DNA from 3 places in the Alteromonas sp. genome. Region 3 is predicted to be linked to each of the others. Evidence: predicted binding sites of a transcription regulator. Region 3 holds the regulator's gene; each other region holds the start of a gene.

Region 1 (10,376 bases), on a different contig from region 3:
AGGAGAATTGCTCCCCTGCCAGTATATGATACTTACTTCTGGTTCTTCTTCCAGGCATCCATATTTTGTTCGATGATTTTGTTAAACATACCGAAGGGCGTGTTATCCATCATATTTTTCATCATACCCTGTACCTGATCCTGTTGCTCTATGAAGGTAACAAGAGATTGTTCAAGGTACTGTCGCAGAAAGTCCTGCATGTCAGTGTCGTAATATCGGATTAGTTGTTTTAGTAACGAATTCGTTAACAAAGACTGGTTTTCGTTGGCTTCGGATTCACTGATGATTTGCAGCAATAATGACTTGGTAATGTCATCTTCACTTTTGGAGTCAATCACCTTAAATTCCTGACGTTCATTGATTAACGCCTTTATATAATCGAGGTTAACGTACTGACTCTGAGATGTGTCGTACAATCTGCGATTAGGATATTTTTTAATGATGATCATAATGTTACCTCCGGCGGTGCTGAAATGAGAGTAACGCACAAAATGCCGCTGCGGCAACCTAAAAGGTGTGAAAATAAGCGACACTCTGACTACCTTTTTCACTGATAAGAAAACCTGGATTTAGTTAACTTGCTGAAATTATTAATTAAATCGTGATTGGCATAGTTATCGCTGTATCACTGTTGAGAGCCTGAATAGCCGGATTATCTTTCTTTTAATCACATTCATTTGAAGATAACGCATTTCAGGCAATTCAAATGAAACCGGAGATTATTATGACTAAACTTGTCAAATCACTTGTGATGAGCCTCGCTGTTGCTTGCACGTTAAATTTCGCTGCACAGGCAGCTCAGGAAACCAAAGAGGCTGCCCCGTCAAGTGCGCCGATGACACAGTCGAAGGATTTCGATGATGCAACTCTTGAGAAATTTACTGTCGCGATGAATGCGGTCAGTGATGTTGCAGATAAATATCAGTCTGAACTGAAAGGTGACGAAACACCTGAGAAGATGCAGCAAATTCAGCAGGCTGCACAAACTGAAATGGTAACTGAAATTGAAAAAACCGGTCTTGAGGTGCAAACCTACACGACCATTGCACAACTGGTACAAACGGATGAAAAACTGAGATCCCGTGTACTGGATATCGCTAAAACACAAAACAGCGAATCGTAATACTGAATCCTCATGTAGACAGAAGCAAAGCGGGGCGTTGAACGCCCCCTTTTTTTGTCTGCCGGCTTATCCCAGCTGTTTTTTCACGTAACTGCCCGGGGCTGCTTCGATGGCCGGATATTTTTCACTTTCACCGGGCTGCGGGGCATTTACTTTTGTTTTCCGGTGACTCTGCAACCATGCATGCCAGTCTGGCCACCATGAGCCTTCCTGCTTCACAGCACCATCAAACCATTCGCTGGCACTTGCCGGCAGATTGTCGTTAATCCAGTGCGGATATTTCCCGGGATCTGGCGGATTTATTACCCCTGCAAGGTGTCCCGACCCGGCGAGTACAAAGCGTGTATCGCCTGATACCAGTTGTGTTCCTTTGTAGGCGCCCTGCCACAGCACAATGTGGTCTGCCAGAGTAGTCAGGAAATACACCGGCACATCGATATTTCCAAGGTCGATGGGAATGCCGTCAATTTCTACTGCCCCCGGCACTTTCAGTTTATCTTCCCAGTACATGGTGCGGATGTATTGCTTAAAACAGGCCGCGGTGATGTTGGTGGCGTCGCTGTTCCAGAATAAAATATCAAAGGCAGCAGGGTCTTTGCCCTTGAGGTAGTTATTAATAAAATACGACCAGAAAAGGTTGTTTTCCCGCAGCAAACTAAAGCTCAGGCCCAGAATGCGGCCGTCGTAAATACCTTTGATGTCCGCATTCTGTTCCATCACAGGTAATGCATCTTCGGTAAGGTAATTACCAATTTCGCCGGGTTCACTGAAGTCCAGCAAGGTGGTCAGTAAAGTGAGTGACTCAATGCGGGTGTCTTTTTTCGCACGCAGATAAGCCGTTGCTGTGCTCAGCAATGTGCCGCCCACACAAAAGCCCACCATATTCACTTTCTTCTTACCGGTGATATCACAAACCACATCAAGGGCTTCCACCGGACCTTTCTTCATGTAATCGAAGAAATCCTGATCTGCCAGTTTTGCATCCGGGTTGACCCAGGAAATCATAAACACAGAAAAACCGGCATCAAGCAGGCCTTTTACCACGGACTTACGTTCGTCGAGATCAAGAATGTAGTATTTGTTGATGAAAGGAGGCACAAACAGTATTGGCGTCGCGAAAGTTTTCTCATGCTTCGGCGTGTAATGAATTAACTGCATCAAATCGTTCTGATAAACGATCTTGCCTTCGGTGGTAGCCAGGTTGACACCTAACTCGAAGGCATCCATATCGGTCTGTGTGATTTTGAACGCTTCAAGAGGACTCTTTTCCAGATCCCGCATGAAATTCTCAATGCCTTTCACCATGTTCTGGCCTTTGGTTTTCAGAATTTCTTCGCACACTTCCGGGTTTGACAGTAAGTAATTGGTCGGTGATACCGAGTTGATATATTGACGGGTGTAGAATTTTACCTGTTCTTCCGACTTGGGATCTTTGAAATGCATGGATGAAATCATGCCCTGCAACATCTTGGAATTAATCAGGTAAGCCTGCTTCATGTAGCTGAATATGGGATTGTCCTGCCAGTCTGTATGAGAAAAACGACGGTCGCCTTTCTCTTCCTGCATAACAGGATGGGCATTCTCTCCCAACATGGCCTTAGTCGCCTGCTGCCACAATTCAGTTTGTTGACGCATGAAATCCATTTGCGTCTGGATAAGCTTTGCCGAATCTACCTCTACCGTGTCGTTTGACAGCAGCGAACCTAACTTCTCCGGGTCGAACATAGCGGATGTCTCCTCACTGCTATTTTTCTTCGTCAGAATGTTATGAACCATGGCGTTAAACTGCTGTGCGTATTGATTCAATGTGTCCAGAATATGATCTTTGTCCTGCTCGTGCACAAAAAACCTCCGTGCTTATTTTTTGCTGGTTCCTGTGGTTGCCATGCTTTCCAGCATCTTTTGATAGAATGAGAATGCTTGCTGACTGCCATCCAGGTAGGGCTTCAGCATGGACATCATGGCTTCCTGATTTCCGCTTTTGATTTGCTCGCTGAGTTGTGAGATGGTGGCCTCATGAAGTTTGCTCATATCCGGCCATCCCATGAGTTCTCTTGCTTCCTTGGGGGAAAGGTCGATATCGATGGAAATTTTCATGTTTCACTCCTTTCTGGCGCCTTCCGGGCCATCCGGATTGATTGTTCTGGCGTAATCATAAGATTACTGCAAGATGACAATGATTTGCACGGTTAGTTTCAGGCTGGAAATTCAGCCGCGAAAACCGCAAAATCCCCTTTGACGTTTTCTATATTGGCATGATAAGTGGCTAAAAAACAGACGAAAGTTAATAAACCAAAGAAAATTGGCAGCAAGCCCCGCCGTCGCTGGCCCGGGCTGTTGTTCAAGTTATGTATTGTCGGGTTCGTGGTGCTGGCAGGGTACATGGTGTATCTGGATGCCCAGATCAAGCACACCTTTACAGGCAATAAATGGGAAGTCCCGGCGCAAATATTTGCCCGGCCACTAATGTTATCTGAAGCGCTGGAAATCACGCCAAAAGAAGTGCTGGATGAACTGAAACTGCTTGGTTACCGGAAGGTCACGAATCCCGATAGTAGCGGAGAATATCGTTATACCGGCAATAAGCTTGTGGTTCAGCGACGGGCGTTCAGTTTTCCTGACGGCGATGAGCCTTTACGTCAGATCACCATTACCTGGCAGGGCAGCCGCATCAGCAGTATCCGGGATGACAGTGCCGGTATTTCACTGCCGAAAATTCGTCTGGAACCCTGGCTTGTCACGCGGATGGTAAGTGGCAGCCGCGAAGACCGTATGCTGGTGAAGCTGAATGAAATTCCGCCTTTATTACCGAAAGCCCTGATCCTTGTCGAGGATAAAGATTTCTACAAGCACCACGGGGTCGCACCACTTTCTATTCTCCGCGCGCTGGTTGCTAACATTCAGGCAGGGAGAACCGTACAGGGTGGCAGTACTTTAACGCAGCAGCTGGTGAAAAACCTGTACCTCACCAGAGAAAAAGCGCTGACGCGGAAAATAAAAGAAGCATTGATGGCACTCATCATCGATGCCCGTTACAGCAAAGATGAAATTTTGCAGGCCTATCTGAACGAAGTTTTTCTGGGTCAGAACGGAGACATGGCTGTGCACGGGTTTGGCCTTGCCAGTTATTTCTATTTCGACCGGCCGGCCAATGAACTCAGCGTACCTGAAATCGCCACGCTGGTGGCCATGATAAAAGGGCCATCCTATTACAATCCGAGACGCTACGAGGAACGGGTTATTGAGCGGCGTAATCTGGTGTTGCGCATTTTATTTGAAGCCAACGAACTTGACCGTAAGCAATACGAATTTGCTGTTAACTCTCCTGTAGGTCTGGCGTCCGGCGCGAGCTTAGCCAGCGGGAAACATCCCGCTTTTATGGATAAAGTGCGCCGTGAACTCAACACCATTCTGGCCGATCCTTCCCTGCGTGACTCCGGGGTGAAGGTATTTACCACGCTGGATATATATGCCCAGCGCAGGGCTGAAAAAGCGGTTGAAAACACACTGAAGGGCCTGCAGTCAGATCGCAAAGCTGAGTTACAGGCCGCGATGATTGTGACTGATATCGCCAGTGGAGAAATTCGTGCCATTGTGGGCAGTAAAGATACCAGCTTCAAAGGGTTTAACCGTGCGCTGGATGCCAAACGTCAGGTGGGATCACTCATTAAGCCGGCAGTGTATCTCACTGCTCTTGAAGACCCGGTAATGTTTAATCTGGCCACTCCTTTACAGGACGAACCCATTACCCTTGAAAATGGCAACGGACAAACCTGGTCACCCCTGAACGCGGATAAGAAATTCCGTGGACAAGTACCTCTGATTGAAGGTCTGACAGAATCGTTAAATGTGCCTACAGTGAATCTCGGTATGCAAGTGGGGCTCGACAATGTGGCAGAAACCATTCACCGGCTGGGAGTAGAGAGTGACTTCCGTGAGGTGCCGGCTATGACACTCGGCGCCATGTCGTTATCGCCGCTGGAAACTAACCAGATGTATCAGACCATTTCGAACAATGGCCGTTATATTCCGCTGCATACTGTGACATCGGTTGTTTCTTCGAATAACCGGCTGGTGTGGCAGAATGCCGATTACTATTCCCAGCGGGTAGATGAGGCCGCGACATACCTGCTGAACTACGCGTTGTATAAAGTGACCACGGAAGGTACAGCTAAACGTGTGGGCAGTAATTTCCCGAATATCAATATGGGCGGTAAAACCGGCACCACAGATGATTACCGCGACAGCTGGTTTACCGGCTTTGACCGGAATAATGTGGCAACTGTATGGGTAGGGAATGATGATAACCAGCCAGTGCTGTTAACCGGTGCCGGCGGGGCCTTACCTGTGTTTGTAAACTATCAGAAAAGTCAGTCGCCCAAGTCACTGTCACGACGTTTTCCGGAAGGGTTAGGTATTGCACATTTCGACAGTCAGACGGGTGCACTGACCATTGCCGGGTGTCCTGACTCAATGAGTGTGCCGGCTATTCTTGATGTACTGCCGCCGCCGGCGCAGGATTGCTACGGTAAGCCTGTAGCGCCTCCGGGCAAAGAAAAGAAAAGCTGGTGGGAACGTTTGTTTGGAAATTAGGACTTTTTCTTAGCGAAAAAGCCCTGTAGTCAGAACTGGCAGCGACATACGGCTCAGTAAAAATCTGTCCCGCTACCAGTTCTGACTCAGGGAAGGCCCTACGGGAGCTCGTTGGGATTAGTGAAAGCGGTCTGCAATGTGTTGCACACCGCTGAATAACACTGCGCTGGCGAGATACGAGACAACCGGTCCCAGCGCAAGCAACAACAACGCACCTGATGTCATCATCATTACTCTCCTTTGATGTCTTCAGAAGACATCGCATCTTCCTGTTTGAGATCACGGATCTTGATGTCAGCAACCAGTGTTTCTTCAGCTTCTTCAGGTTCGGCCTGATACGTGGTGTTGGCCACTAGCTGAGTCACTTCAGACAGGATTTCTGTGCGCACGTTATCGATTTGTTGCTCAACCATCTCAGATAAATAGCCCTGAAGCTGGCTTTGCAATGATGTTTCAGCCATTGCCGGTACAGACAGAACAGAAGTAGCAACAAGTGCAAGTGCAGTGAATTGACGACGTAAAGTAAACATAATTTCTCCAAAGTTAAGGTTAATAAACTGCACTCTTACTGACTTCCCGGCAGTTAATTGTTAAGTCGCATTAACTTTAGCGATAGTTGTGCCAACACGAATAAAAATTTTAAAGTGTTGATTTTAAATGTTTTATTTTGTCGGTGTGGAAAAGCTTAGATAAGTGTAAATAGTATAAACACTAAGAATTAGTAATTTTGAAAACTCTATTTGGCGAATTTGACCAGGTATGATGTAAGGGGCTGACAGGTGAGTCAGCCCGCGATGATTTTGGTTGTGGCCGGGGCGTAGTTTGCCGCCCCGACAACATCAGAGAAGCTTAATGCGCGTCTTTCTTTTTAGAAAACAGTGAAACAATCCCCACAATTATCGAACCGGCAATCAAACCAGCCACACCATCAGTGATAAGTGAAATGACAAAGCTGAGTTGCTCCACACTGTGATTAATGGATTCAGCGAGGTGGTGCATGAACGGAATATTGTGAGTAAGGATGCCACCGCCAACGAGGAACATGGCAATGGTGCCGACAAAAGCGAGGGTTTTCATCAACAGAGGCGCAGCAACGAGCAGGGCGCGGCCAGTGACACGCTGAAAACCGTTGTAGCCGCCGGTGAGTGACTTTCTGAGGATATACAGACCGACGTCGTCCATTTTCACAATGCCGGCAACCAGACCATACACACCGGCAGTGATCCCAACACTCAAGGCGCACAACACACCTACCTGAGTGACAAAATCAGCCTGCTGTACGCTACCCAGTGCAATGACGATAATCTCTGCGGACAAAATAAAATCAGTCCGGATGGCGCCTTTAATCTTGTCTTTCTCAAGCGCCACAAGATCAATATTTTCCTGCGAGAGTTTTTCAATTCTGGCTTCACGCTCCGCTTCATCTTCTTTATGGAAAAGCCGGTGCAATACTTTTTCAGCCCCTTCGAAACACAGGTACAGACCACCAATGACCAGCATGACGGTGATCAGAACCGGAATAAAAGCAGAAATAAGCAGCGCTGCAGGTACCAGGAACACTTTGTTGAGCAGCGAGCCTTTTGCCACAGCCCAGACCACAGGCAGTTCTCTTTCGGCACGCACTCCCTGAACCTGGTTGGCATTTAATGCAAGATCATCACCCAGAACCCCGGCAGTTTTCTGCGCAGCCACTTTAGACATGGCGGAAATGTCATCCAGCAAAGTAGCGATATCATCAATCAGGGCGAGTAAGTTAGCGGCTGCCATAGGTTTTCCTCAATAAGAATCGGGGCATAGATTATCTGTAGAAGCCCTTATACGCAATACAGACTAATTTTGATTCTCTTCTTCTTTGACCCCTTTATTTATCCGCGCATCAATAAATTTCTCAAACCCTTTGCCCCTGTCTGAACAGGTCGCCCGTCCACCGGTAAAACGTGAAATAAATGCCAGGGTTTGGGTGGTTTTACTACTGCAATCCACTTCAACGGCAGGGGGCGGGGCAAGAGGATCTTCTTTTTCTGCGCCTTTGCGGGGATCGCTGATATCCGGTGACGTTTTTGCCCGCCTGAGTTCTTTGGCTACCTGCTCAGCATCCTGCTGTGTACTGGCAGCCTGTTGCCGGCTGAAAAAAGCATCCAGAGCACGGCGCGATGTTAATGATGGTCTGGTTGAAACCGTGCCTGAATCTGTTGGCGCAGCCGGCTGCGCGATAACAGAAGAGACAGGCGGTTGAACCGGCTCTGACGTTTCAGGTTGCACGGGTTGTTGCTGCGGCGGCTCTTTTACTGCCGGCGGTGTTGCAATGTCAGGCGGAGCCGCCTTTTCCGGAGCTGGTTTGGACTCCGGTGCGGCCAGTTCAGGTTCAGGCTTGTCGGGAGCCGGTGCTTCCGGAATGGTTTCCGGTAGTGTGTCCGGTTCCCGGACAGCCTGAGGTTGTGGCGGACGTATTAACGTCGCCGTGATGGGCTTACTGACCACGGGCTCCGGAATATTGCGCTTACTTTCCATCAGCGCCAGCGCGGCAAGCAATATAAGATGAATAATAACAGACACGACAAAGACCCCGCTTTTTTTTCCTGGGCGGGGTGGATCAAATGTTGGCCTTTGAGGGGCAAAGAAAGCGGTGTCCGTGGTTTCCATACGCGACAGAAGACCGCTGAAATAAGATGAAGTTCCCAGTCTTTACACAAGCACGATTTTGGTTGCCCAATTGTGGTGCGTTATTTCACCTTCGCACGATCATGGTGCGTAATTTTTAAGCTCTTCATTCGTTTTAATGCATAAATATCTGTTTTTTATAGATTAAAATTTGTGGCATAGGACTTGGTTTACTTCAGCAACCCCCGCTAAAAGCGAAAACAAACAACCATTATTTGGGAGCAACACATGAAACTAGTCACAGCTATCATCAAGCCATTCAAGCTGGATGATGTTCGTGAAGCCATTTCAGAGATCGGTATCGACGGTCTTACCGTTACCGAAGTGAAAGGGTTTGGACGTCAAAAAGGACACACTGAATTATATCGCGGCGCCGAATATCAGGTGGATTTCTTACCAAAAGTAAAACTGGAAGTTGCTGTTCAGGCAGACCAGGTTGATCGTCTGGTAGAAGCCATCGTTGGCGCAGCAAAAACTGGCAAGATCGGTGACGGTAAAGTATTCGTCTACGACCTTGAACATGCTGTTCGTATTCGTACCGGCGAAGCTGACGCAGACGCGCTGTAAAACAACACAATAAGAAATTGCGGAGAAAACAATGGAAATCACATTTGAACTCGGGTATGCATTAGATACCTTCTATTTCCTTATTTGCGGTGCGTTAGTCATGTGGATGGCTGCCGGCTTTGCCATGCTTGAGGCGGGTCTGGTTCGTGCTAAAAACACCACTGAAATTCTGACCAAGAACGTGGCGCTGTATGCCATTGCCTGTACCATGTATATGATCTGCGGTTACAGCATCATGTACGGCGGTGGTGACTTCACATTATTCCTTTCCGGTATTGTTGGTGACGGTGCAACAGGTGTTGCAGAAGAACCTGCTACCTACGCCCCTTCAGCTGACTTCTTCTTCCAGGTCGTATTCGTTGCCACTGCAATGTCTATCGTATCCGGTGCGGTTGCTGAGCGTATGAAACTGTGGGCCTTCCTGGCATTCGCAGTTGTGATGACTGGTTTCATCTATCCAATGGAAGGTGCATGGACATGGGGCGGTGAGTCTGTATTCGGTATGTACGTACTGGGCGACAACGGTTTCTCTGACTTTGCAGGTTCCGGTATTGTTCACATGGCAGGTGCTGCTGCTGCGTTAGCCGGTGTACTGGTACTTGGTGCCCGTAAAGGTAAATACACTGCAGATGGCAAAGTAAATGCTATCCCGGGTGCTAACCTGCCTCTGGCGACTTTAGGTACATTCATTCTGTGGATGGGTTGGTTCGGCTTCAACGGTGGTTCTGTTCTGGCAACAGCGACTGTAGAAAGTGCTAACTCTGTTGCGGTTGTATTCATGAACACCAATGCTGCCGCCGCCGGTGGTGCAATTGCTGCGCTGCTGCTGGCCCGCGTAATGTTCGGTAAAGCTGACCTGACTATGGTTCTTAACGGTGCACTGGCTGGTCTGGTAGCTATTACTGCTGAACCTTCAACGCCAACGCCTCTGATGGCAACACTGTTCGGTGCCTTAGGTGGCCTGCTGGTTGTTCTGAGCATCGTGTTCCTGGACAAACTTAAGATCGATGATCCTGTAGGTGCTATCTCTGTTCACGGTGTAGTCGGTCTGTTAGGTCTGTTACTGGTGCCGGTAACTAACGAAGGTTCTACTTTCGGTGGTCAGCTGTTAGGTGCTGCTACAATCTTTGTATGGGTATTCGTAACCAGTCTGATTGTTTGGGTAATCCTGAAAGCTGTAATGGGCATCCGGGTTTCTGAAGAAGAAGAATTTGAAGGTGTTGACGTTGCTGAATGTGGTCTGGAAGCATATCCTGACTTTACTTCAGGTCGTTAATCTTCAACACGGAGACTTGATTGGGCAACCTATAACAAAAGCATAATGCTCAACTCACCAAAATTTGAACCCCGCATCTGCGGGGTTTTTTCTGTTTAATAGAAATAAATAATTAACATCTTTTAAAAAATAGATTGGTCGTTTTCCGGCTCTCTG
Region 2 (10,376 bases), on a different contig from region 3:
TACCATATGGCCTGATCCCTGCAATTTCCCATACAGAGTTTTGCAACAAAGGGAACCCGCTGTGTCTGCTGCTAATTATCCGTCTGATAATATTTCATATCTCATCAATGTCCTGCAAAGCGGTATCTCGTTTTACAGCGACGGAATTAAAGCCGTGAGTTGCGACAGTACCCGCGCCTTGTTTTCCCGTATATTAAGGGAGAAGCAACAAGCCTGTACTGATCTCATGCCCTATGCAAATCAACAAAGTGACTTTACCGAAACGTCTCTGGTTATCGAAGCCAGAAAACTCTATACCCATGTAGTCAGTAAGCTTTCTGCAGACAGTGAGCAAGTGTTTGTTGATCAACTGGTAGCACTGGAATCACGGGTTTTAAAACAGTTCGATGATGCGTTAAACGAAAAACAGAGCCAGTCTTGTGCTCAGCTGTTGCGGAAAATCCGCACACGCATGCAGCAATGTTATGATGAATTATTATCCCTGAAACAAGCCAGAACGCAGTTATTGAAAGACCGCGCCTGAACTGAGGACGTTAAACGTTCCCTGTTATTCTTTAATATTCAGCGTATTAGCCCTTTCGACCCAGTCTAAATCGCGGGTCTGCTCATCCAGCGTTCCTTTTGCATCTTCAAGAAATACCTGACAGAAATAATCCACACATTTAAACGTGTCCCGATATTTTTTCAGTTGTATGTCCATCTCGTGCATAGCATTTGAAAACTCTGAGTTGGATTTTGATAACTCATAGTCACATTTCAAATAAGCACACAAAACGTCTGCAGCTTTCGCCAGCGCCACATGAATATCTTCTTTATCCTGCTCAATCAGAGGCTGGTAACGCTGACGTAGTGGTTCAGGTAACGTTTGAAGTAACATGGCTTCAAACCTTCGCTCCAGCTTCTTAATCGCCATGGTGGTTTCAGGGTCGTGATATTTTACCGGGCTGGGGATGTCGCTCATACCGGCAATTTCACTGCCTTCATGGAAAATAGCCATCGAGGCTACCCGGTCAGGCTCAACATCTTCGTTAAATACGTCTTTTGCAATTGCACCGAGCATGTGAGCAACCACTGCGGCTTCATAAATATGCGTCGATAGCATTTCTTCCTGAAACTGCGCCATCAATGGCCAGCGTTTTACGTTTCTTGCTCTTTGCATCAAACCGATAAATGCAGAATGGTTTTTACTCATGAATAGTTGTCCGTGTATCGAAAGCGGGACCGGCAACGGCTGGCGGGCCACAGGTAAGCCGGGTTAAATAAATGATGAAATATAAATCTAGTGTACCAGCGTCTCTCATGCACTGCATGAAAGCTTTCCGGAGACTGTGTAAAAAATGCAAGTAAGTTGTAACTACCGCCCTGTCAATCAGACCCAAACACAGCAAAACAAAAAATACACCTTAATTTTCAACAATTTAAATAATGGCACAATACCAGCATAAGTTAATATGTCATTTACTAGAGCAATATGAGGAAATAATTATGCTAGGTTGGGCAGTTACATTTTTCATTATCGCCATTATCGCAGCAGTTTTTGGCTTTGGCGGCATTGCCGGTGCAGCATCAGGCATTGCTCAGTTTTTATTCTTCGTGTTTGTAGCGTTGCTGGTGATCTCTCTGATCGCGAATGCATTACGCGGCAAATCACCTAGAGTCTAACAATATACATTGGAACAAGGAGAAAGGACTATGAACTTATCTAAATTAATGCTTAAGGCACTGTTAGTAGCAGGTTTTGCATTCTCACTGGCCGCATGCGGCGACGGTGAAGCAGAAAACGCAGGTGAAAAACTCGACGAAGTCGTTACCGATGCAGGTAACGCAGTTGAAGACGCCTGTGAAGATGCCAAAGAAGGCATGAATGCAGAAGACAAAGACTGTTAATCAGTACTGAGAAAACTCAAAACCAGACCTCCGGGTCTGGTTTTTTTATGTCTGGCGCCCCATAGCCTGTTTCAACAAAGTTGGCCTGCTTCTGATCAGATGATTCAGAAAACCAATTTTTTCATTCGTCAACTGCCGGTAGTCAAAATACGGCGTCACAATCAATGACCGTCGCAAACACACAGCAAAATCAGCCGTCAGCCATTCCACACTGTCTGTAAGTCCCAACGTTCCGGCAAAGGTTTTGCCCATCACAATGTTTAATCTGGCAGGGTTAAAGTGTTCCGGCGCTTCAAACCAGAGCGCTGTACTCCCCTGTTCTGTCAGCAAAAGCTCGTCACGATACTGTTGCCATGAGGAAATGCCTCGTGTCTGGCCGGCACTCTCTGACAACGCAAATACCCATTTTGCGTAAACATTAAATACTTTACGCCAGCCGTTTCCGCATTCCCGGTTTATATTCTCAATGAGGGTGCCATTTGCCGGCAACAATTGCCCCGCTGGCCCCGTCAAAGGATAATCAGGCCGGTTGGCCATAAATACCCGGATACTGGCCTCTTCTCTCCCTAACCCTGCAACGGAATCTGCCTCAGGCATTGCTCAGCTCCTTTCTCAGCCATCAGTAAAAAAGGCCTGCATCGCTGCAAGCCTTTATTCGTCTATATATCATACCTGATTGCAGGGGCATTACCCGCTACTTTTCTTACCAACAAAACGATTTAGCAGCGCCGGCAATAAACTCAGGTCAGTAAACAGTGCCAGCAGCATCGCCAGTGCCGTCAGCAAGCCAAAATACACACTGGGTAAAAAGTCAGAAAAACCGAACAATGAGAAACCCGTTGCGATAATGGTAGAGGTGAACAATATAGCCAGTCCGGAATGCCCGAAGGCTGAACGGCTCCCCGCGTCTGCGCTGCCATCTCCCTGTTTCATACCAGACAGGTAACTGTGTAAAAAGTGAATGGTATCATCGACAGCGATACCCATGGCAATAGCTGCAATAGTGATAGTCATAATATCAAGGGAAATACCGGACCAGCCAATGATCCCTAAAATTCCCAGCGTGGTGAGAATATTCGGTAGCAGCGCAATCAGTGTGACCTTAAGCGAGCGGAAAATAGCAAACAGCACCAGCGCCAGCACAGCATACACAATGCCGAGAGTTTTGATCTGGGAGTCAAACAGACGACTGAGAATATCCTGATACAACACGAACAGGTTAGTCAGTTCATACTGAGAGTCATCCAGCCCCGTGGCTTTTAAGTCAGACTGCAGTTGAGTCATAAACAGTTGACGGTTCAACCCTTCCGTGGTGTCCTGAATACGCGTAGAGATACGAAAGGCATTATCTTCTGCAGAAAAATACGCCCCCACCAGCTGATTTACCACCTTTTCATCCAGTAAACGGTAGATAGAGGTAAGCTCATACTCGGTAAGCGGTTTTCCGCCATTTAACTGTTTTGCCAGTTCAGTAAAATTCACTACCGACGTCACACTGCCTGTGGCGTCAAAAGCCTTGATGGCCGCCTGCGCCAGCTGCAACTGTGCGACAGAATCTGCCGTCAGCACCAGTTCCTTCGACGCGTTTTGTTCATCCAGTGTAATAATGACATCCAGAGCAGTAGAACCACCAAATTCACGGTCGATAAACGCCAGTTCTTTGTAGATTTGCGTGTCTTTATCAAAGTAATTAATAAAGGAGTTTTCAACATTAAGCCGTGTGATGCCCGCCGCCATAACAGCAAACACAATGAGCACAAACCCGCTGACAGCCAATGGTGCGCGCATCGATAGCCGGCGCAGGCGTTCCAGCAAAGCTTTAATAAAACTGTACTCTTTCGTTTCTTTACTGGCCGGTAAAAAGGACAGTAAAGCCGGGAACAGCAGCAAACTTACCGCCATGGTGATCAACATGGAAGCCAGCATCATCCATCCAAATGCGACCACCGGCTGCAAGCCTGAAAAGATGAGAGCGCCGAATCCCACAGAGGTTGTCAGCGTGGCGTAAAAACAGGGAGACAGTTTATCTTCCAACGTAGCGACAATGCGCTGGCGTTGAGAATACGCCGGGTTATCCCGGCTTATTTCACGGTAGCTGCCGATGACGTGGATCATCACCGCCAGGGTAAGGATAAGTTGCAAAGCCACAAAATTGGCTGAAATGACTGTGGTTCGTAAATCCAGCAACCCGAACAGGCCCATGGTCAGAAATACACTGACTGCACAGGACAGTAACGGAAAGAATACCCACTTAAATGAACGGTACAATAAGGCCAGAAGTAACACGATAACTGCAGCGATTGCGGTGCCAAAATTCACCAGGTCTGACTTGATGATATCTATAAGATGCTGGCCCACGACATAGGCGCCGCCAAGATAAGTGTTCGCTCTGTCAGACACAGACTGCGTGATTTGTTCAATTTGTTCAATTTCGGCTTTGCGCTGTGCGGTCAGTTGCTGCCGGATAGGGTCTGCCTTCGCCTTTAACGCTTCAATTTTCTTATTGTCGGCGTCACTGAGGCTCCCGCCGTCTAGTACTTTGGCCTGAATGGCGGTGATTTCTTTGTCAATTTCTGCCAGTTCAGGATTGTCTTTAAAAACGATCTGAATGCCCGTTGCGGTTTCCTGACGGTTAACCAGCAGATCAGTAAAAATCGGATGGCCTGACATCATCGATTTCATTTGCGCGGGAGAATACTGCTGCTTTTCCCATGACAGAGAAGCCACATCGGTATCGCCGGTAAGTGCACCGGCATCATTAATAAGCGGCACGGTGATAATGGATGTCACAGCTTCGACACGGTCGATTTTCTTTATTTCTGCCGACAACGCAGCAATATCATCAAATGTCTGCCGGCTGAACAGATCATGAGAAACCGGCTCATAAGCCAGCAGAATGAATTCCTGCGGGGCAAACGTCTGATCAGCAACCTGAGTCTGAATGTAGAGCTTGTTATCTTTGACCAGTAAGGTGTCTGCGGACGCATCAATGCGAAATTGCGATATGTGTAATCCCAGCCACGCTAAAGCCGCAATAAAGAAAACCAGAATACCCCAGCGGGCTGAAATGATTCCTGCCGCCAGCTTACTGGTTATCTTGCTGTTCGCGTTCACTGAGTTCGAAGAGTTCGTCACGTCGCTGTCCCTGAATGTACTGATTACGGAAAAAGATGTAAGGATCCTCAGCCTGCTCATACAGTTTTCTGTAAGTATCTGACTGATTTGAGAAGTCATCAAAACCTTCAAAAATCCTCAACTGATAGCTTTCCGGTGGTTCGGCAATGTAATTTACCGGATGGACAAACCCTTCGGTGAGCGTAGATAACGCGCCCCGGGAATCAGACGGACCTAAAATGGGAATAACCAGATACGGGCCGGAGCCAATATCGTAGCGTTGTAGGGTATTTGCGATGGTTTGCTTTTGCGGTTTGATGTCGAACCAGTCGGATGCGGGGTCGAATAAGCCGAGCAGTCCCACCGTAGAATTGATCAGAAAGCGCCCTAAGTTTGCACCAGCCTCACTGAACTCGCCTGCAAAGGTGTTGTTGACCAGATTCAGCGGCTCTCTGAGATTATCAAAGGCATTACCGATTTTGTCTCTTACTACACCGGGCACTACATAATGATAACCGTCTGCCAACGGTAAAAGTACATACTGATAAGACACATTATTAAAGCTGAACATGGCCCGGTTGAACCCTTCCCAGGGATCATTGTAATACACCTCACCACCGGTATTCCCTGACTCAGGGGTATCACCTACTGCAACCACTACCGGAGAAACGGATACGGCTCCCTGGCTGGTTTGCACGGTAACGTCCTTCCCTTTCGCAAGCTCTTCAGCCAGCGCGGGTTCGTTATTTTGTGATTGCTTGTTGTCCTGCGGTTGTACAGCAGAATTTTCAGGCGTGTCGGGCGCGCTGGCACAGCCGCCCAATAAAAATAAACAAATAATTAAGGCGAAAGCACCTTGTCTATAAGCTGGCATAGATACCACTTTCCTTCCTTTCGTGGTGATTCATTATATTTTGAGCCCGCTGCAGAGCTTCATCCCTGCTGTAGTCCCAGTCACTATCATCATAGTTACGGGCCAAATCAAGATAATGCTCAATCCTTTGCTTACGAATTTGATGAAACGAATTCGCCGGGTCAAATTCCAACTCATTAAATACCGCCTCAACTTCTGCCAGATCAGCACCGGTTGATGTTTCTGCCGGCGTTTCCCCCAGCCAGGTTGAAAGTTGCTTTCCGGACCCCAGAGCTACAAGGCTGGTCAGAAGTAACACTGTCATTACTGCAATTTTTAAGTAATTCATGTTTTTCACCATCGTTGTTTAATTCAAGGGCCGTCCGGATCGCTTTCCTGTACTTACTTAGCGGTCGCTGCCTCCGCCATCACTGCACCTGCTGTTGCCTTACCGGCTTTGTGGTCACGTTTGTCGTAGCGATCGAACCAGTTAAAAACTGGCTGCGAGTGAATGAGACGCTCAAATGACGTTGACGGTAACGGACGGTGTTTAGTCTTCAGAAATTTCATACTGCTCCCTTATGTGCGTAGAATTGAATTCCGGTAAATGACTTATTTACTCTCACAACTATTTTTAATATTCCAATTTCCGCGCCATATTTTTAAAGACCTCACGGATATGCCGCAAAGGCCACCGCCGTACTTCAACGCCTTGACCGGTCTTTCCGTAACCTACTGTTTTATTAGACTTAAGTATTAATTCATTATCATTGAAGAAAAATCAGAGGGAAAGGATGCGGGCGATTACACCCAAACAATTTACGTGGACCTGAAAAAGAAATGATACTTTTTTACTACAGGCGGGAAATATTTTCACAGACGGGAAGGAAGGTTTTTCAGCAAGGCTCACTAACCGGGACGCAATAAAAAAAGGGCTGAGATAACTCAGCCCTTTCCGGATTATGCAGTTAAAAAGTATTATTCGCTTTTCATCGCTGTTTTCTGTTGAACGACCTTCAGGTTGTCTTCAACGTCTGTAACATCTGTGGCGTTTTTCGCAATCTCAACGGCCAGGTCACGCTCAGCGTCTGAGTCTACTGTACCGGTAAGCGTAACATTGCCCTGCTCAACATCCACGTCGATATCAAAACCAGAAATGTCAGAGTCCATCAGTAAACGGGTTTTGATTACAGTCGCGATTTTAGCATCTGTCAGTTTGCCAGTTGCAGAGTCCATATCCATGTCATCACCGTCCATAGCTTCAGAGTCATGCTCCTCTACAACGGTCAGCTGGTTATCAACATCTGTTACGCCGTCGATATTCGCTACCAGCTCTTCCGCGAGCTTTTTATCGACAGAGTTATCAACTTTACCTGTCAGAATAACTTTGCCATTCTGAACATCGGTGTTGATATCGAAAGAATTCAGATTACCGTTAAACAGTAATGTTGCTTCAGCTTTGCCGTCAATCCAGGCATCCTTGGCACCTTCCTCCCACTTGTTCGCAGTATCCATAGATCCTGCAAAAGCAGAAGTAGTTAATGTACCAGCTACTAACAGTGAAAGAATTGAACGTTTCATAATTTTGCTCTCCTTAATTATCAAGCAAAATAAATGAAGCTAACTTCATGCCAGCAAATTAAATAACTGAAAGATATGATTTTTTATAGTGGACTCCAATTTTCCGCTCTTTCCCTTCATGCAAACTTTTCTCAGAACCCCGTATTTTTTACCTTGCATTTACAATTGCTGAAATCACCCCGTTTGATCGAACAGGACAGAAAGTCTTTATATAAGTAAGCTAAATATTTTGATTCCGGACAGTAATTTCAGCGGACGAGCCATGACAACAGTACTCTCTATCATTACCCTTTTCTTTATTGTGGCTGCAATACTGCCTCACATACCCGGCCAGCACTGGTTAATCCGCGTATGGGAGTTTCCCCGTTTGCAGCAGGCGTTTATTTTACTTGTGCTCACCTTAGTCTGGACATACTGGTATATCGAAACGCCCTTACTGGCGCTGTGCATGCAGGCCGGTGCTGTCTGTGCTTTGCTCTATCAACTTGCCTGGGTAATCCCTTACACACCGGTATGGCGCACGGAAGTGAATCAGGTACCGGCAACTGATGACGACCGCACAATAAGCATTCTCACCAGCAATGTATTAATGACTAACGATAACTATGACGCACTGATTAATCTTACCAGGCAACGTAAACCGGATATTCTGGTGACGCTGGAAAGCAACAAAGACTGGGAGCAGGCATTAACGGTCCTTCACGACGACTATCCTTACCGCCTCTCTTGTCCGCTGGAAAATCTTTACGGCATGCATCTTTATAGCCGGCGCCCCTTCGGCAACGAAAAAATCCGGTTCATTATTGAAGATGACGTGCCATCTATGGAAATCTGGCAGGAAATGGCGGGTACTCAGGTAAAAATCCATTTTGTACACCCTAAACCGCCAAGTCCCACAGAAAATAAATCTGCCGGACCCAGAGATAAGGAACTGACACGGGTAGGAAAAGAAATGGCAAAGCTAAAGCAGCCGGCCATTGTCACCGGCGACCTCAATGATGTGGCATGGTCACCGACAACCCGAAAATTCAGAAAAATAAGTGGCATGCTGGATCCCCGTCGTGGCCGTGGATTTTTCAACACTTTCCATGCGGATTATCCGTTGCTGCGCTGGCCCCTTGACCATGTCTTTCATACTGAGCATTTCGAACTGGTCAAAATAGAAAGAATGCCGGATGTAGGCTCCGACCACTTTCCCTTGCTCACAACACTGAGACTAAGAACTAGTCCATCAGTTAAACAGGCATAAAAAAACCTGTGGCTTTTCAGCTACAGGTTTACATGAACTCTCTTTTGAAGGTATTTTGTCAGGCTGTGATTGCCAGCGGTTCCTGTGTGGCAAAGCGTTGACAACGACTCACAATGTCACGGTAGTCTGAAGGATCAGGAACACTGTCATCTGCAGCGGCAAAGGCTGCGTTACCTGCGGGGTCTTGCCCGGGGTTCATCAGTAATACCGGCGAATCACAGGCTTGTTTTATTTGTGCCAGTATATCCGCACCGGGTAAATCCGGCATCGCCACATCAAGCAGAATAGCGTCGTACCGCTGAGCCTTGCTCAGACGGATAGCCAGCTTTCCGCTGGCAGCAAAATCCACTCTCCATCCCAGTCCGGTCAAAAAGCAGGTTAACTGGCTTGCTACCACAGGATCGTCTTCAACGACCAGAATTTGTAAAATTGTACCGGGGGTCATGTTGCCTCCTTGCTGTTTTCACACTCTGTCCGCATTTCTGCGACAGGTCTCATGGACCCTAAAACTTAAGGAAACGCACATTTAACTTGTACTGGTGCTACAGGTGCAGCAATCAATTTGCTACCTTTCTGCACTTCAATCTGCAGGATTTACGTTTGCAGAATTCACGCCATCTCTCTATAAGCGGCGTTTATTACCAATTTTTAGATACCACCACAATCAGTATTAACCCTAAATATCAATACATTAAAGAAATAAGCGTACTGATTTCACGATCAAAGGTAAGACAACATTACCATTAATGAAATTTGAAAAACAATTCTATCTGTGAATATTGTCCCCATGGCAGGTCAAATTGGGACAAGCCTCCCCGCACCTGCTCATTTTTTGTGCAAACGCAGGAAGAAATGAATATCAGGAAAGGAAGGAATTAATTTTCTGGCATGCTTTATCGCGGGATATAAAGTGCGCAAGAGCCAGCAACCGGTCGTCCCGTGGCCAGACCGCCTGATTGAGGGTACTGATATCGTTTTCCGATAGCCGCTGCGTATCCAGCATTAGCGCCAGTGCTTTTTTATTTGGCTTTATCAGCGCGGGTTCAGCTGCGGTAACCAGACTGACAGGGACACAAATAAATTCCCGCTTTTGCGGATCGCGGATCACGCAAATTTCATTGTCACTGGAAAGTACAGCCGGCCAGCCTTCAGCGATGCGGCTTTGACCAAACATGGCCAGCGTAAACGCAATCAGTACACCAAACACGGTAAGTTGGAAAACCTGAGATAAATCAGGAGCCATAACCACAATAATGGCGACTACAACACAAAAAATACACCACGCAGCAAACACCCGGCGCATGGCCTTCGGGCTGATACCGGAAAAAATTGTTGCGTGTTTAAGTTGCTCTTTATCGAGAGTCTTAACAGAAACCAGATTATCAGACACTACAATATCCTACAGAATAACTTTATACCTGAAACGTATAACCAATATGATAAAGCCGCAACTAATCATTAGTATGACAAGGATGGACCGGATGAACGGCTATTGTTACATGATTTCTGAGCCTGAATAAGGGCTTATCTTCCGTAAAGCCAAATAAATATCACTAAACTTCTCAAACGCTTAACTTTTGAACATGTGCGACAATTTGTCGCATGTTGGTTTTGCGACGCCGCCGTTACACTATCGCCGGATTTAATAACCGGAAAATGTAAGTGAAACCATTCCCCTATGCTGTGTTGTCT
Region 3 (10,376 bases):
TTGACAATCCGGATGATTTATCACATTGATGTTGTTGATACAGAGCAGAAATATGCTTGCAGATAGCGGAAAAGCAACAGCAACTGTTGCACTTATAACCAGTTGCAACCGTATTAGCAGGTATTCTATCTAAACCGTATGCAAATGCTGTACTTTTTGCGACAATCCGAAAAAACAAAGGACGAATGGTAACTTGTGATACTTTCTATCTGTATTTTCCTGCTGGGTCTTGCTGTACTTAGCTGGAGTGCCGACCGCTTCGTTTATGGCGCTTCCGCACTGGCGAAAAATATCGGAATCTCCCCCATGATGATTGGTTTAACCATTGTCGCTATGGGGTCATCAGCACCGGAAATTGTTGTATCGGCTATCGCCTCCTCAAATGGCAATATGAACACAGCGGTAGGTAATGCGCTGGGCTCGAATATTACCAATGTTGCTCTTGTGCTGGGTATCACGGCCCTGGTAAAACCGCTCGTCGTCTCTTCCTCTACATTAAAACGTGAATTCCCGGTTCTGCTTGGTGTAACCGTGCTTGCCATGTTCTTTCTTAATAACGGCAAACTGGCTCACCTGGAAGGCATGATTCTCCTCGGCCTGTTTATATTTGTACTCGCAGGTATGGCCTGGATTTCATTACAGGTAGATAAAGAAGATCCCCTGGTGAAAGAAACTGACGGAGAAATTCCCGATGGTGTAAATACCGGTTCTGCGGTGTTGTGGGTTGGCGTGGGTATTGTGTTACTGCCACTCAGCGCCCATTTCATGGTGAATGCGGCAGTAGATATCGCCCATTTTTTCGGTGTGTCCGACCTGGTGATCGGTCTGACAATCATAGCGCTGGGCACCAGCTTACCGGAACTGGCCGCCAGTGTGGCCGGTGTACTGAAAGGTGAAAGCGACCTGGCACTGGGAAATGTTATCGGCTCGAATATCTTTAATCTGCTGGCAGTATTAGGTATGCCTGGGCTCATTGCTCCCGGGCTACTGGACGAGAATGTGTATAACAGAGACATGTGGGTGATGTTTGGTCTCACAGTGTTATTATTTTTCCTGAGCTTTAATTTTATCGGCAAACGCCAGTTAGGCCGCCTGGAAGGTGGCATCTTTGTACTATGCTTTGTGGCGTATCAATTCTGGTTATTTGGTTAAATGAGTAATTCACCGTATATCGCGTCAGCCAGACGGGTCATAGAAATTGAAACCAGCGCAGTAAGTGCGCTGGCATCCCGGCTGGACAATAAATTTGAGCAAGCCTGCACCTTGTTGTCTGAATGCAAAGGCAAAGTCGTCGTGTGCGGCATGGGGAAATCCGGCCACATCGGGCGTAAAATTGCTGCGACTCTTGCCAGTACAGGCACACCGGCCTTTTTCATGCACCCTGGCGAAGCCAATCATGGCGATCTCGGCATGCTCAGTCAGACAGACATATTGCTGGCCATTTCAAATTCCGGAGAAACCGGCGAACTGGTGAATCTGCTTCCCGTGGTCAAGCGGCTGTCTGTGCCTGTCATCGCGATGACGAACAGCGAATCAAGCACCCTCGGCCAGCATGCCGATGTGGTACTCAATATCAGTGTGGAAAAAGAAGCCTGTTCGCTGGGGCTTGCACCGACCTCAAGTACTACAGCAACGCTGGTAATGGGTGACGCGCTGGCCATTGCACTGCTGGATGCTAAAGGATTCACATCAGATGATTTCGCCCTCTCTCACCCGGGCGGCAGTCTGGGCCGGAAACTGTTACTCAAAGTGGGCGATATCATGCTGACCGGCGACGCTCTTCCTCTTGTATCGTCTGCCGCGACCATTTCACAGGCTCTGCTGGAAATATCTTCTAAAGGTCTGGGAATGACAGGTATTACAGATGACAGCGGCAAACTCAGCGGTATTTTTACCGACGGCGATCTGAGACGAATCCTGGACGCCAGAACCGACATTCATACCACTCCGGTAGCCAATGTTATGACCCGCGGCGGGAAAACTACCCGCTCCGCTACACTGGCAGTGGAAGCGTTAAATTTAATGGAAAAACACAAGATCAGTGCGCTGATGGTGGTGGATGAAAATGATCACCCCGTCGGCGCATTCAACATGCATATGTTGCTTAAAGCAGGAGTTCTCTGATGGGACATGAAGTCACTTTTTACGGTGTGATCAGTGAAGAGCGGTTTGAAAAACTCAAAGGGCTGAAACTGCTCGTTTGTGATATCGACGGCGTATTTTCTGACGGCAGAATTTACCTTGGCAACAATGGTGAAGAGTTAAAAGCCTTTCACACCCGCGATGGCTATGGCGTTAAAGCATTAATAAACAGTGGTGTGGACGTTGCTGTCATAACCGGCCGCGACTCGGCCATTGTAAAGAATCGCATGACCGCCCTGAATGTGAAGCACATTATTCAGGGTCAGGAAGATAAAGCCACGGCTATGGCTCAGTTGTGCGAAATGTTGAATCTGGCGCCATCAGAGGTCGCAGCTATCGGTGATGATATGCCGGATCTTGGCATGTACCGGTTTGCCGAAACAAAAATTGCGGTGAAAGATGCCCATCCGGCCGTTACCCGCGAAGCGAACTGGATCACCACAAAAAATGGTGGATTCGGGGCAGTACGGGAAGTCTGTGATGTAATTTTACAAGCGCTCGGTACGCTGGACACCATACACGGGGCCAGTGTATGAACCGTTTAGGGATCAGTATTTCTGCGCTGTTTGTTATGGCGCTGCTGATGTACCTTCCTGTATGGATGGCAGAAGAGCAGGCACCGGCGAAAAAAGCCGGTGCAGACGCCTTACGCCCTGCCTATAAAGCAAAGAATTTGACAACCACGCTGTACAACGAAGAAGGCAAACTCAACCACGAAGTCTTTGCCGCCTCTATGGAGCATTACGACCAACTAGGCTTTGTGTTATTCGACCAACCCAAATACACTGTCTATGTGAATGATGACGAGGCCCCATGGCAAGTTACCGCTGATGAAGGCACACTCTACAACGATGACCTGATCCAGCTGGAAGACAATGTGCTGATAAAAAGCCTGAACCCTGAAGAGTTTATCCAGACCATCACAACCAATTTTATTAAGGTGAATCTGGATGACAAAACCATGACTTCAGACCAGCCGGTAGATATACGCGGCGTACAGACCATCATTAAAAGTAACGGTTTCAATGCGAACCTGCGTACCCAACAATATGAGTTAATTGATCATGTGCAGACAATTTATTCCCCGGGCAGTTAGCCTTTTTGCAGTAATAACGCTGCTTGCTGTTGCCGGTGAGGCAATGGCCGGCTCCGGTGATTTTGAAAAGCCGATTACCGTGGATGCCAAGTCACAGTTTATCGACGGTAAGAAGAAAAAATCGGTTTTTAAAGACGATGTGAAAATCACCCAGGGTTCACTCATTATTGCCGCAGATGAAGTGGAAGCCATCGCCAGTGAAGGCGAAGGAAAAGAAATTTTTATCGCCCGCGGAAAACCAGCCAGTTATTCTCAAACCCTGGATGACGGTGCAAAGGTAAAAGCCAGCGCAAATGAAATTCGCTACGAAGTCGCCAAACAACTTATTTCCTTGCAAGGTGATGCGAAAATCCAGCAAGATACCAGCATGGTCCAGGGAGATAGCATCACCTATGACATGTCAAAAGAGCAACTTCTGGCAACCGGCGGTGAAAGTAACAGCAACGGCCGGGTAACCACGGTTTTCCGTCCTGACACAGTTAAAGAGTTGAAGGAAGAGAACAAGACTTCAGACAGCAACGAAAACGAGGGTAACTGAGTTACATGGCAACCCTGAGTGCGACTCATCTGGCAAAGTCGTATAAATCACGCCAGGTCGTCCGTGACGTTAGTTTATCGGTTTCTACCGGACAGATAGTAGGTCTGCTGGGTCCTAACGGTGCAGGTAAAACCACAACGTTTTACATGATTGTCGGTCTTGTGCCGCTGGATAAAGGCAAAATCCTCATAGATGAGCAGGAGCTGACTCACCAGCCAATGCACGAACGTGCCCGCCGGGGAATTGGTTATTTGCCCCAGGAGGCATCCATTTTCCGCAAGCTGACCGTACATGAAAACATCATGGCGATATTGCAGACGCGTAAAGACTTAAAAAGTCATCAACGTGAGCAGGAAGCGGATGCACTACTTGATGAATTTAATATTAACCATATACGTAATAGCACAGGTATGAGTTTGTCGGGTGGCGAACGCCGCCGGGTTGAAATTGCCCGCGCACTGGCAGCCAATCCGCAATTTATTTTGCTCGATGAACCCTTCGCCGGAGTTGACCCGATTTCGGTTAATGATATAAAGAAGATCATTCAGCACTTACGGGACAGAGGTATCGGTATCCTCATCACCGACCACAATGTCAGGGAAACCCTTGATGTGTGTGAAGAGGCCTATATCGTCAGTCATGGAGAACTGATTGCTCAGGGCACCGCAGAACAGGTATTAAGTAATCAAAAAGTTCGTGATGTATACCTTGGTGAGCAATTCAGGCTATAGTTAAGATATCGGGATGAGCATTTAGCGGAGATTTCGCCACCGGCACTCACACCGCTACAACCGGATGTCCTTTTTAGAGTTTATATAAGACGTAGATGAAACCATCTTTACAGTTAAAATTTAGCCAACAACTGACAATGACGCCTCAGCTTCAGCAGGCGATCAAGCTATTGCAGTTGTCTACGCTGGACTTACAACAAGAAATTCAGGAAGCCCTCGACTCTAATCCTTTGCTGGAAGTCGACGACAGCTCCGACAACGATGTAATTGAGAAAAATAACATCGATAATGATGACAGCATGCAAGAGTCTGCATCAGCCTCATCTTCTGACAGCATGGATACCGGGGAAGCACTGGAAAAGAATGATTTACCGGACGAGCTGCCCATCGACAGTACCTGGGATGAGTACATTTCTGCGTCTTCTGCACCCGCGCCCGGCCCTTCCGGTGGCGACGATGAACAAATCTTTCAGGGTGAAACCACCGAAAATATTCAGGACCATCTGCTGTGGCAAATGCGTCTGACACCTTTTTCTGATACAGACCGCGCCATTGCACTGGCGATCATCGATTCTATTGATGAGTCCGGCTATCTCACGGTTACCGTTGACGACATTCTGCAAAGCGTTAACAGTGAAGATATGGAAGAGCCCGTTGAAGAAGATGAGGTTGAGTGTGTACTTAAACGTATTCAGCTTTTTGATCCTCTCGGTTCCGGGTCCCGCACACCGCAGGAGTGCTTGTTAGTTCAGCTGGCACAATTTGCACCGGAAACACCGTGGCTGGAAGAAGCTAAACTGCTGCTCAGAGAGCATTCCGATCTGTTGGGCAGTAAAGACTACCGTACGTTAATGCGTAAAACCCGCCTGAAAGAAGATCAGTTGCGGGAAGCGATGCGTTTGCTGCAAACGCTTAATCCCCGTCCGGGCAGTGCATTAATTACGAAAGAACCCGAATATGTCATTCCGGATGTATCGGTTGCGAAGAAAAATGGCCGTTGGGTTGTAGAATTAAACCCCGACAGCCTGCCTAAGCTCAGTGTTAATCAGCAGTACGCTGCAATGAGCCGTAAAGCAAGAAACAGCAGCGATTCACAATTTATCCGCTCTCACATGCAAGAAGCTAAATGGTTCATTAAGAGCCTTGAGAGCCGGAACGATACGCTGCTGAAAGTAGCAAATTGTATTGTTCAGCAACAGATGGGCTTTTTTGAGCATGGCCCTGAAATGATGAAACCAATGGTGCTGAATGATGTCGCAGAAATGGTAGATATGCACGAATCTACTATTTCCAGGGTAACAACGCAGAAGTACATGCACACGCCCCGTGGTATTTTCGAGTTGAAGTATTTCTTCTCCAGCCACGTTGCCACTGAATCAGGTGGAGAGTGTTCATCGACAGCGATTCGCGCCCTGATTAAGAAGCTGGTTGCCGCTGAAAATCCAGGCAAGCCACTGAGTGACAGCAAGATTGCTTCGTTGTTGGCCGATCAAGGCATTATGGTTGCCCGGCGAACAATAGCAAAGTACCGGGAATCCTTGTCGATCCCGCCGTCTAACCAACGCAAAAGCCTTATCTAACTTAAGGCTGCTCAAAATAAGGAAGACGAAATATGCAAATCAACCTTTCTGGTCATCACATTGAGATCACTGATTCTTTGCGTAATTATGTCGATACTAAGTTCAGCAAACTGGAACGTCATTTTGACCACATATCAAATGTGCACGTTATTTTAAATGTTGAAAAGCTTAGCCAAAAAGCAGAAGCAACGGTTCATCTTAGCGGCGCGGAAGTCTTCGCCTCTTCCGAAAATCAGGACATGTATGCTGCCATTGACAGCATGGTCGATAAACTCGACAGGCAGGTCCTGAAACACAAGGAAAAGCTTAAAAAGCACTAATTGAATTCATGGATATACAAGCCATAGTCAGCCTGGACCGCACCGAGTGTGCGGTCCAGTGCAATAGCAAAAAACGCATTCTCGAAATCATCAGCGGGATTGCAGCTAAAAATAACCCCGATGTAGATGAAGCCACCGTGTTAAGTAGCCTGCTGGCCCGTGAGCGAATGGGCAGCACAGGTATAGGTAACGGCATTGCCCTCCCCCATGGTCGTCTGGCCGGACTGGAAAAAGTCATCGCCATTGTGGTTACCAGCACGCCCGCCATCGATTTTGATGCAATCGACAATAAACCTGTGGATATTTTCTTTACTCTGCTTGTCCCTCAGGAACAAACCGAAGGACATTTACAAACTCTGGCCATGGTTGCCGGGAAACTCAGCGATAAAGAAACCATAAAAACTATCCGCAAAGCTCAGACAAGTGATGATATTATTCGCGCATTACAGTAACTTAGTGTAATACGCACCGACAACACGTGACTTCAGGAGAAACGGCGTGAAGTTAATTATCATCAGCGGACGTTCAGGTTCAGGAAAATCAGTAGCACTTCGTGCCCTTGAGGATCTGGGGTATTACTGCGTCGATAATATTCCGGTTAATCTGCTACCAGCCCTGACACACACTGTCGCCGATGAATACGAGCAGGTAGCTGTGAGTATTGATGTCAGGAACTTGCCTAAAGAGCCTTCTGAGCTGGTTGAAATTCTCGACTACCTGCCTCAGTCATGGACTGTCACCATCGTATATATTGACGCAAGTGACGATATGCTGGTGCGCCGGTTCAGCGAAACCCGCCGGTTACACCCGCTGGCCAAACTGAATAAATCATTGTCTGATGCCATTCAGACAGAACGGGAATTACTGGCCCCCGTAGCAGAAAGAGCGGATTTGAATATTGATACCGACTCTCTGAGCATCCACCAGCTGGCAGAATTAATCCGCGAGCGTATCCTCGGTAAGAAAAGCTCACGACTTGTTCTGGTATTTGAATCATTCGGCTTTAAACACGGTATTCCCAAAGATGCAGACTATGTATTTGACGCCCGTTTTCTGCCAAACCCTCACTGGGAGCCGGATTTAAAACACCTGACAGGCCTGGATACACCGGTTCAGGTTTTCCTCAGTTCCCAGCCTATTGTGACTAAATTTATCTGGCAGATTCAGAACCTCATCACGACCTGGCTGCCGCACCTTGAACGGAATAACCGCAGTTATGTGACAGTCGCTATCGGATGTACCGGCGGACAGCACCGTTCAGTTTATGTAGCGGAATCACTGGCGAAAAACTTCCGGGAATCTCATCCTGATGTCCAGATCCGCCACAGGGAGCAAAGTAAATAATGCGCATAGAGAAATCTCTGACTATTGTTAATAAACTGGGCCTGCATGCCCGGGCTGCAACGCAGTTGGTGCAACTGGCGAATCAGTTCGATGCCGAAGTTATTTTACAAAAAGGCGATAAGCAGGCTAATGCCAATAGTGTACTGGGACTGATGATGATGGAAAGTCATCAGGGGGAACAGGTTACTGTGATCTCTGAAGGTCCTGATGCTGAAGCTGCAATGGATGCTGTTGAGGCATTAATTGCAGGCAGATTTAACGAAGATGAATAGCGCCGGCACACCACTGAGTGTGTAGTGCCGGCGAAGGCTTAAAGGCAAACCCGTTGAAACGTTTCATCAGTTTAATCATCTTTTTGACAGCGATGGCTTATCAAAGCTCTGTATGGTGTGCTGAGCACAGAAAAAGTCTGACAACCGGTGGTACAGCCTGGCCTCCTTATCTGTACATAACAGACAATAATGAGCCGGCCGGTGAAGACTACCAATTGTTGAAGTCGGTTTTAGGCAAGCTGGATTATGCACTGGAAAGCCAGATCCTGCCTGAAAGACGGGTCACTCAGCAAATAGAACTGGGGCAAATTGATGTAGTTACAGGTGCAGCTTTCACACCGGCGAGAGCACTGAAAAACTATTTTTCTGTTCCTTACCGCAAAGAAACCATCAGCTTTGCCTTTCATCCTTCCCATCATAACGAATATGCCGGCAAATCTCTTGAAACCTTACTAAGGGAAGGCAAAACCCTGGCGTTAAATACCGGTGGGTGGTTCGGCGACTGGTTTAATGAAACAGTCACTGAGCAGTACAGCGCGCAGCTTATTCATCTGGATTCCGTTAAACGGCGGTTACAGTTTCTGAACAGAGGCCGTGTCGATTTGGTGCTGGACGATATCAGAGTGATTAGCTTTAATGCTGAACTGCTGCATCTCGAACTGGAAATCAGTAATAATCCCGTTAACGTACAGGACGTCCACTTCATGTTCAGTAAACAATCTGTGGACCCGGGCTTCATCGATAAATTCAATCACGTCCTGTCTGACTATGTTAAAGACCCGGATCCTGCGATCTGAGCCTTCAACCTCACGTCTTATTCCGCTGCCGCATTGTCCCTGACATTTTTTTGCACCGTAATCGCGGCAAACAAACTCAGTACAAAAGCCATCCCATAAAATCCTTTTTCACTCAGCAACAGGTTGGCATTTACCAGACCAACGACTAACAGTGCAATAGCAGAACCAAGGCCAAACCAGCACAACATCAGGTATATTTTCGTTGTCTGTATGCCTTCCATTTTGTCCCGCACTGTTTTTTGTACAGACACGGCAGCAAACAGTCCAAAGAGAAATACAGCAAAGTAGTAGCCTTTTTCATTAAGTGGCATATCGGCATTCAGTAGTCCGGTGATGTAAGCAGCAAATCCTGTCAGCAGTGCAATAACAGAAGCAATAAAAAAGGCTTTCGTTGGTTTATTTGCGTTCATGATGATCTCCGTTTTATATCAGTGACTGGCATACAGCACGGTTTGATGTGCCACCAGTTGATTGTTTTCCAGATAATTAGCAATTGTGGTAAACGTAGCGGTTTGTATCGCGCCAGGATGGTCGCTTAACGACACACCGCTGCTCACCCAACTGCCTAACCGCAACTTCATTTTGTTAACCTTCACCGGCTGTGCTTTAAACCATGCCTGCGTATTGTTTTTCAGGCGATGACTGTCAGTAGTGTCGTAAATAGCAGCATTCAGCACATCAAGGGTGTACTCAGTGCAGTTTTGCTTTCCTTCCGTAAACGGGCTCGCAATAACGGAATAGGACGGTTCGTGAAGCAATTTCGCCTTGTCCTGCGCATACAGGGCAACGATTTTCTGCTGCACTCCCCAATCGGGAATAATAATGCCGGCTTTTAATTCTGTAGCTCCCCAAAAGAAATCCACCGGATAATCCGTTTTCAGTACGCTTGTACCCGGCTTATCTGCCAGCTGATATAAATTGTGTATTGCATACCCCTGCTCTACCGTGCCGTCATCCAGCGTAACATCGGAATACAGTGCAATTGCCGTATGGGTAAATGAAATACCTTCAGGCAAGTCTTCAGGCGCCCGTCCAACCCGCGCAATGATCGCCGCATAGGCTCCCTGCTCAGCCAGATAATGCTCGGTTTGCTTTGCAAACTTTATAATCGACTCCGGGGCGTGCCGGCGGGGGGCTTCTTCCTGACTGCCGGCAAATACAGGCAACGCCAGACACGCGAGCATTGCTATGGCGGACCTCATTGAGTTTTCCCCTGTGTCACGATAGTCTGGTTTATCACCACGTTGGGTGCCGGGTCTGCAGTAATCACCCGTTTTGTTACTGGTAGAGGTTTATTGCTTTTCTCAATGCTATGGTGAACGGAGTGGGCTGAATCTGCCGCAATCACTGCCACTCCTACACTCAAAACGACCGGTGCAACTGATACCGCGCTGGCCACAGACGCCGTTGTTTGCACGCTTTCCGTTGCTGCAAGCACACTGTGTTTACTTGCCTGACCGCTGTGTTGTATTGAGTCGTCGGCCATTGCACCGCAACTCAGTGTCAGTATTGCTAAACCTGATATCAATCCATGTTTCATTTTCAGTTCCTCAGTA

Evidence for each region. The regulator sigma-54, encoded in region 3, starts transcription at its own class of promoters, with help from an activator protein. The targets are predictions, from matches to a motif close to GTTGGCACGNNNNTNGNNT.
Region 1: the regulator sigma-54 is predicted to act here: its motif matches at 8,530-8,548, upstream of glnK (P-II family nitrogen regulator).
Region 2: the regulator sigma-54 is predicted to act here: its motif matches at 1,425-1,443, upstream of AC4PME_RS13440 (DUF1328 domain-containing protein).

Annotation. Positions count from the first base shown of each region.
Region 1 covers NZ_CFHOXV010000004.1:60,521-70,896, forward strand. Annotated here, with positions in the region: gene phaR (polyhydroxyalkanoate synthesis repressor PhaR) at 33-449, opposite strand; gene AC4PME_RS04470 (DUF4168 domain-containing protein) at 725-1,123, shown strand; gene AC4PME_RS04475 (PHA/PHB synthase family protein) at 1,190-2,965, opposite strand; gene AC4PME_RS04480 (DUF6489 family protein) at 2,981-3,220, opposite strand; gene mrcB (penicillin-binding protein 1B) at 3,386-5,716, shown strand; gene AC4PME_RS04490 (hypothetical protein) at 5,947-6,246, opposite strand; gene AC4PME_RS04495 (DUF808 domain-containing protein) at 6,566-7,483, opposite strand; gene AC4PME_RS04500 (hypothetical protein) at 7,547-8,272, opposite strand; gene glnK (P-II family nitrogen regulator) at 8,606-8,944, shown strand; gene AC4PME_RS04510 (ammonium transporter) at 8,976-10,220, shown strand.
Region 2 covers NZ_CFHOXV010000024.1:45,305-55,680, reverse strand. Annotated here, with positions in the region: gene AC4PME_RS13450 (ferritin family protein) at 62-523, shown strand; gene yfbR (5'-deoxynucleotidase) at 548-1,192, opposite strand; gene AC4PME_RS13440 (DUF1328 domain-containing protein) at 1,486-1,662, shown strand; gene AC4PME_RS13435 (hypothetical protein) at 1,693-1,887, shown strand; gene AC4PME_RS13430 (DUF6942 family protein) at 1,933-2,484, opposite strand; gene AC4PME_RS13425 (efflux RND transporter permease subunit) at 2,575-5,022, opposite strand; gene AC4PME_RS13420 (MlaA family lipoprotein) at 4,973-5,875, opposite strand; gene AC4PME_RS13415 (hypothetical protein) at 5,862-6,203, opposite strand; gene AC4PME_RS13410 (hypothetical protein) at 6,257-6,424, opposite strand; gene AC4PME_RS13405 (BON domain-containing protein) at 6,833-7,435, opposite strand; gene AC4PME_RS13400 (endonuclease/exonuclease/phosphatase family protein) at 7,698-8,684, shown strand; gene AC4PME_RS13395 (response regulator transcription factor) at 8,743-9,129, opposite strand; gene AC4PME_RS13390 (hypothetical protein) at 9,544-10,074, opposite strand; gene AC4PME_RS13385 (TonB-dependent receptor plug domain-containing protein) at 10,347-10,376, shown strand, end outside.
Region 3 covers NZ_CFHOXV010000007.1:28,276-38,651, forward strand. Annotated here, with positions in the region: gene AC4PME_RS06590 (calcium/sodium antiporter) at 196-1,152, shown strand; gene AC4PME_RS06595 (KpsF/GutQ family sugar-phosphate isomerase) at 1,153-2,124, shown strand; gene kdsC (3-deoxy-manno-octulosonate-8-phosphatase KdsC) at 2,124-2,678, shown strand; gene lptC (LPS export ABC transporter periplasmic protein LptC) at 2,675-3,238, shown strand; gene lptA (lipopolysaccharide transport periplasmic protein LptA) at 3,207-3,776, shown strand; gene lptB (LPS export ABC transporter ATP-binding protein) at 3,782-4,507, shown strand; gene AC4PME_RS06620 (RNA polymerase factor sigma-54) at 4,603-6,087, shown strand; gene hpf (ribosome hibernation promoting factor) at 6,120-6,407, shown strand; gene ptsN (PTS IIA-like nitrogen regulatory protein PtsN) at 6,416-6,859, shown strand; gene rapZ (RNase adapter RapZ) at 6,906-7,751, shown strand; gene AC4PME_RS06640 (HPr family phosphocarrier protein) at 7,751-8,023, shown strand; gene AC4PME_RS06645 (substrate-binding periplasmic protein) at 8,077-8,820, shown strand; gene yiaA (inner membrane protein YiaA) at 8,838-9,230, opposite strand; gene AC4PME_RS06655 (DUF2145 domain-containing protein) at 9,249-10,022, opposite strand; gene AC4PME_RS06660 (hypothetical protein) at 10,019-10,360, opposite strand.